Regions from separate parts of the Methylobacterium sp. 37f genome, predicted to be linked through region 1. Evidence: predicted binding sites of a transcription regulator. Region 1 holds the regulator's gene; the other holds the start of a gene.

What was found. The regulator LexA, encoded in region 1, represses DNA repair genes until DNA is damaged. The targets are predictions, from matches to a motif close to TGTTCNNNNTGTGTTCNG.
Region 2: a site for LexA is predicted at 1,379-1,396, ahead of uvrA (excinuclease ABC subunit UvrA). Genes of this name have one in related genera too.

What each region holds. Positions count from the first base shown of each region.
Region 1 is NZ_JAGHKN010000002.1:31,960-35,376, reverse strand. Features, by position in the region: gene J7U37_RS01600 (calcium-binding protein) at 1-1,265, opposite strand, end outside; gene lexA (transcriptional repressor LexA) at 1,828-2,580, shown strand; partial or broken gene J7U37_RS01590 (ComEC/Rec2 family competence protein) at 2,574-3,417, opposite strand, start outside.
Region 2 is NZ_JAGHKN010000001.1:197,325-200,741, forward strand. Features, by position in the region: gene J7U37_RS01010 (nitrate- and nitrite sensing domain-containing protein) at 1-999, opposite strand, end outside; gene uvrA (excinuclease ABC subunit UvrA) at 1,518-3,417, shown strand, end outside.

The DNA of each region.
Region 1 (3,417 bases):
GTCAGCAACGGGCCCAGGGCTCCACCCGCGCTGACCTGAAGCTGCCCCTGGGACCCGCCCGCGGCGTCGTGAACCTCGTAGACGCGCGCGTTGCCGGACGTTCCGATGAGGTCCAGGGTCGAGGCGACGGCGAACCCGCTGAACTGGATCACATCGCCGCCCGATTGCCCCGCGCCCTGGAAATCGACGATCAGGTCGCGAATGCCCTTCGTCTCCAGATCGCCGAAGGTGATGACGAAGGTGTCATCCCCGGCTCCGCCGGCAACCCGGTCGCCGCCGCGACCACCCATGATGAGATCGGCGCCGGCGCCACCGTTCAGGATATCGGTGCCGTCGCCACCTTCCAGAACGTCATCCCCCGCGTCGCCACGCAGGTTGTCGTCGCCGAGGCCGGCATAGAGCCGATCGGCGCCGGTGCCGCCCTCGAGAAGGTCATCGCCCTCGCCGCCATCGAGCCCGTCGGCGCCCGCACCCCCGAGAAGGGTGTCGTTGCCGACGCCGCCATAGAGCCAATCCTTGCCGGCCCCACCGTCGATGTGATCGTCGCCCCGTCCGCCCTCGACGTAATCGTCGCCACCGAAGGCCGAGAAGGTGTCGGATTTGCTGCCGAGCCAGATCTGGTCCTTGCGATCCGTTGCGATCGGAAGGCCCTTGTCCTGAAGGAGAGCGAGGTCGAGATCCGAGATCTGCGGGCGCCACCCCCAGGGCGAATAGGGGTCCATCAGATCTTCGACGCCCGAGACATGCGCCCGCGCATCGTCGAGCTTGGCAGGGCCACCCAGGACCGTGGTTGTATTCTCGTCGTAATACACCATCGATCCGTTTTCATACCAGGCCGGCTGGAAATCGATGAACCCGATGGCATGGGCGATCTCGTGCTGGAACAGCCCGAACGCGTCGATCTTGTTGGACGGGACACCGGCTTGTCCCTGCGGATCGAAGAAGAGATCGCCGAGCTTGTCCTGGCCCAGGGTGACCTTGCCGTCCGCCTCGCCTCCATTGCCATCCCAACCCTCGCGCGCTTCGAGGATCGGGGCGAAGGTCCATCCCTGGCCGTCCCAGGCATAGCTGGGACCGGCATTGGCCAGGACATTTCCGCCGGCGAAATTGCCCATCGCGATGGCGATCTCGATCACGGCGTCGCCCTGGATGTGTTTCGCCCAGCCATCCGCCGCGCCTTGCGCCGTCGCCAGGATGAGGTCTGCTTGGCCGCCAGCGGCATTGCGGGAACTTTCACTGTCCCAATACGCAATGATTTTCGACATGTTTGCTTGGCCTTGTCGTTGTTCTGGCGTTTTTCTATAAGGGTAATCTCTATCTATAGGCAGTAAAGGACACAACGACGGGGTTTTATCTTGGTTAAGGAGAGATGAGAGGCAAGGCTTGCAGTGTATGATGCTTCGTAACGCGAACCGTCCATCGCATCGCGCCGTGCCTTTGCGGAATGCGGCGAACGGCCGATCCGGGTGCGACAGAGTCGAGAAACGCGCGCCTTCCCGGTTCGCGCCTTCCCGGTTTGCGCCTTCCCGGTTCATGCCTGCCCGACGCGCACGAAACCTGAGCGCCGTCGATCGCGGGGCAAGGTCTGCGCTCTGGCGGCCTTTCCGCCCGATCCGGATATTGCCAGAGTTGCGTCCGGGTGCTCTGGTGACCGGTGACCAGACCAACCCTACCGGCCCTGAATTGGGATCGGGCGCGCGCCACCGCGCACGAATGTCGCCTTCTTTGAGGAACTCTTGCAGAACACTTGCGGAACGTTTAACGTGTTCGTGGTTTGTTTCTGTGGTCGTCCGCCGCAGCCAATGTCTCCAACGAAGAGTGTTCCGCATGTTGACGCGTAAGCAACTGGATTTGCTCCAGTTCATCCAGCTTCGGATGCGCGAGAGCGGCGTTCCCCCGTCCTTCGACGAAATGAAGGACGCCCTCGATCTGAAGTCGAAATCGGGCATCCACCGCCTGATCACGGCCTTGGAGGAGCGGGGCTTTCTGCGGCGTCTGCCGAACCGGGCCCGCGCCATCGAGGTGATCCGGATGCCCGAGAGCCTCGGCGGTCAATCCGCCTCGGCGCGGACCGCGCCTGCGGCGGAAGTCCGTCGCTTCACCCCGAGCGTGGTCGAGGGCGGCAAGGGCAAGGGCGTGCCGGCCGGCGCCTCCATCTCACGCCTACCGACCACCCAGGCGACCGACGAGAGCGGCCGGGCCGTGACGATCCCGGTGATGGGGCGGATCGCGGCCGGTACGCCGATCTCGGCCATCCAGGAGCAGAGCCATTCGGTGACGATGTCGCCGGACTTTCTCGCGGGTGGCGAGCACTATGCCCTGGAGGTGCGCGGCGATTCGATGATCGAGGCCGGCATTCTCGACGGCGATCTCGTGGTGATCCGCAAGCAGGACACGGCGAACACCGGGGACATCATCGTGGCCCTGATCGATGACGAGGAAGCGACCCTCAAGCGCCTGCGCCGACGGGGATCGTCCATCGCTCTCGAGGCCGCCAATCCGGCTTACGAGACCCGCGTGCTCGGCCCGGATCGGGTGCAGATTCAGGGGCGCCTCGTCAGTCTCGTGCGCCGTTACTGAGGCTCTTCTCCGGTCCCTTCGCCAATTCCTTCGCCCGGCCCTTCGCCGGGCGAACCCGGTGCGTCCTTTGCTCGCCCGATCGGCGCTGCCGGCACGATGTCCGGTGCGGCACGCGCCGGTGCGTCCGTGTTGGCAGGTGCCACGGGTCGCCAGGGAACGGCCTCTCCCGGGCGCCGCGTCGTAACGATGCGGGCGCCCTCGCGCGTGAGGCGCAAGGCCGCCGCGCCGTGTGCCGCCAGGAAGGTCCGGTCGAGGACGAACGCCGCGGCGCAGCCCGGCGGGGCCGATTGGCGGCTGATCAGGATGTCGGCCCGGGCGCAATCCTCCGGGAAAGCGCGCTTGTCGGTGACGAGGCCGACCCTGCGCCCATCCGGCAGGGTCAGGGTACAGCCGAGGCCATCGCACCGGGCGTCCGGAAAGGCCGGGACGGCGCCGGCCTTCCGGGCATCGCCATCCGCTTTCAGCCATTGTTCGAGCACGAAGGCCGGCGGACGCCCCAGAGTGGCGAGGTGTCCGCTGCGATCCCGGATCGCCGCCCCGGTGCCTTCCCGATCGACGTAGATGTCGAAGCGATCGGGCGACGCCGCGAAGACGATGCCGATCGCCGCCGGGATCAACCCGAGCCAACGCAGGGACGAGGCCGGAAGGGTGAGCAGGAGGAGGCCGGCCACCAGCAGCCCCAACGCCCCCGCCCCGAAGGCCGGCACCACCACGACGGCGTGTCCGAAGCCCGCGATCCAGGTCGAGATCGACAGCATTCCGCGCACCGCCAGACCCATCGCCCACCACACCGGCTGATCCAGGGCGAACGGATAGGCGAGGATGCCGAGCACCGCC
Region 2 (3,417 bases), on a different contig from region 1:
GAAAGCGTAGGCCAGCCCGCAAGACAGAGCCAGCGTCGCGATACCGGCCGCGACCCATAGCAGGACGCTGCGCTCAGCTTCGGCGCGGGCATCCGCGGCTGCCATCCCGAGATCGGCGGTGAGCCGGTCCTCTATGGTCTTCAGGCTGTCGATGCGCTGCGTGGCGACGCCGAACCAGGCGGGCGCATCGGTGAAGGACAGGGCCGTTCCCGGGATCGTGTCGAGAATGATGCGACGCAGGCGCTCGACCTCGCGGGCCGGAGCAGCCGTCTTGGCGCCATCGAGCAACGCTGCCTGGGCCGAACCTGCTCCGAGGCGGAACAGGGATTCGTAGGTGGTCTGGCCTGCACTCAGGCCCGCCAAGCGCTCATGCCCCGCGAGATCGGTCTGTCCGGCGCCGAAGATCGCTGAGGCGGTGGCGCGCTCCTGGCCTGCGAGTTCCTTGAGGGCGAGAAAGGACGAATAGGCGGCGATGCGACCGGCGAGATCGGCACTGGCGGCCACCTGGGAAACTTCGCGGACGAGGTCGAGGGCGCTGGCGATCACGCCGGAATAGGCGGCCATGTTCTGGGCCGGCGTGCGCATCAGGCCATCGACCGCCGCGCGATGCGGGCCAATGGCGGCGATCTGGGCAGTCAAGGCCTCGCTCCGGCGAGCGACGCCTGCGCCGAAGGCTCCGATATCCATGCCGGCCCGGCCTGCATCGAGGGCCGTGCGAGCTGCGTCGGTGCGCAAGCGCTGCGCATCCAGTTCCGCCCGGAACTTGGTGCCCTTCGCGCCGAGGAAGAGGCTGGAGGCTCCACGTTCCCGCTGAGTCTCGTGCACCAAGGCACTGATCCGACCCGCCATCCCGACAAGATCCTCGACCTGCCCCATCTGAGACCGCAGGCTCATCCGCTCGGTGATGGCAAGACCGACCACCACCGCGAAGGCGAGACAGGGAGCGAGTGCAACGAGCAGGATTCGGAAGCGCAGCGATGAAGTGAAACCGGCGGACATCAGACGAACCTGCTTGCAAGACGATGCAGCAATGGTTTCATTCATCGGGTAAAGGTTGCGTTGCATTACTATCATATGATGAAAATTTGGTCATAAGTGATGCAAATTTGGTAACGATGAGCCGTTTGCGTTCCGCGAAATCTGGGTTGCTCCCTCCAAGAACCTGGTGTCTTCCGTGTAGTCGCTCATGACTGAAGCCGAGGAATGGCCGCCGTCCTTACGCCCGATCGTGGTCCTGATGAGTCAGGCGGAGACTGGATCGCATTTGACCTTTGTCGGATTTGAGACGGCGCAACGGAGACAACGAAACCGGCATGTGGATCGACCGCTGTTCCACTGATCCGGCGCGGTCTCTGGCGGCGGCCGCCGATATTGTGGTTGTACGCTTTTTGTTCTAGTTGAAGAGCCGATATGCGCGGTGTGCGCCTTGCCCGCGGTTGCCTTGCGCCCGACATGCGGCGAACGGGTCGTTCCGAGACGTGCCGGGTCCCGCACCGCAGACCTTCCAAAGAGACTCCATGGCCAAAGCCAAAGCCGCCGCCAAGAAATCGCAAGCCGAGGCCGAGAAGGTCGAAGCCAAGATCGAGGCATTGTTCGACGGGGCGGCGGCGCGCGATGCGCGGGTCATTTCGGTGCGCGGCGCGCGCGAGCACAACCTGAAGAATATCGACCTGACGATCCCGCGGGATCGGCTGGTGGTCTTCACCGGTTTGTCGGGCTCCGGGAAGTCGTCGCTCGCCTTCGACACGATCTATGCGGAGGGGCAGCGCCGCTACGTCGAATCGCTCTCGGCCTATGCGCGGCAGTTCCTGGAGATGATGTCGAAGCCCGATGTCGATCAGATCGACGGCCTCTCACCGGCCATTTCGATCGAGCAGAAGACCACATCGAAGAACCCGCGTTCGACGGTCGGCACCGTCACCGAGATCTACGATTACATGCGGCTCCTGTGGGCGCGGGTCGGCATTCCCTACTCGCCTGCGACTGGCCTGCCGATCGAGAGCCAGACTGTCAGCCAGATGGTCGACCGCGTGCTGGCCCTACCGGAAAAGAGCCGGCTTTACCTGCTCGCGCCGGTAATTCGAGGCCGCAAGGGCGAGTACCGCAAGGAGATCGCGGAGTTCCAGAAGAAGGGATTCCAGCGCCTGCGCATTGACGGGGAGTATTACCCCATCGACGACGCGCCGAAGCTCGACAAGAAGCTCAAGCACGACATCGACGTTGTGGTGGATCGCATCGTGGTCCGGCCTGACATCGCCGCGCGCTTGGCCGATTCGTTCGAGACCGCCCTGGAACTGGCCGATGGCATCGCCCTGATCGAGTTTGCCGACGCGCCGGAGGGCGAAGCCCCGCGCGAGCCCATCACCTTCTCGTCGCGCTTCGCTTGTCCGGTCTCCGGCTTCACCATCGCGGAGATCGAGCCGCGTCTGTTCTCGTTCAACAATCCGTTCGGTGCCTGCCCGACCTGCGGCGGCATCGGCCATGAAATGCGGATCGACCCGGAACTCGTCATCTCTGACGCCAAGCTAAGCCTCAAACGCGGCGCTGTCGGTCCCTGGGCGAAATCGACGTCGCCCTATTATGGACAGACCCTCGACGCGCTGGCGCGCCATTACGGGTTCAAGACCACGACCGCGTGGAGCGACCTGCCCGCCAAAGCCCGCGAGGTCGTCCTCTATGGGACGCAGAACGAGGCGGTGCGCTTCGCCTACGATGATGGGATGCGGGCCTACGAGGTCAACAAGCCGTTCGAGGGCGTGATCCCGAATCTCGAGCGGCGCTACAAGGAGACAGAGAGCGATACCTCCCGCGAGGAGATCGCGCGCTTCATGAGCGAGACGCCCTGCGCCACCTGCGGCGGCAAGCGCCTGAAGCTCGAAGCGCTCTCGGTCAAGGTCGCGATGCAGGATGTGGGCGAAATCACCGCGCTGTCCGTGCGCGACGCCCATGCCTGGTTCTCGGATCTGCCGGGTAAGCTCACCGACAAGCAGAACGAGATCGCTTTCCGCATCCTCAAGGAAATTCGCGACCGTCTGACCTTCCTGATCGATGTCGGCCTCGAATACCTGACGCTGGCGCGCGGCTCCGGCTCGCTCTCCGGCGGCGAGAGCCAGCGAATCCGCCTCGCCTCGCAGATCGGCTCCGGGCTCACCGGCGTACTCTACGTGCTGGACGAACCCTCGATCGGCCTGCATCAACGCGACAACGAACGCCTGCTCGGCACCCTGAAGCGCTTGCGCGACCTCGGCAATTCCGTGATCGTGGTCGAGCACGACGAGGACGCGATCCTGCAAGCGGACTACGTCGTCGATGTCGGCCCCGGCGCCGGCATCCATGGCGGACGGATCATCGCCCAGGGCACACCCGCGGAGGTTCTGAAGAACCCGAACTCGCTCACCGCCAAATATCTCACCGGCG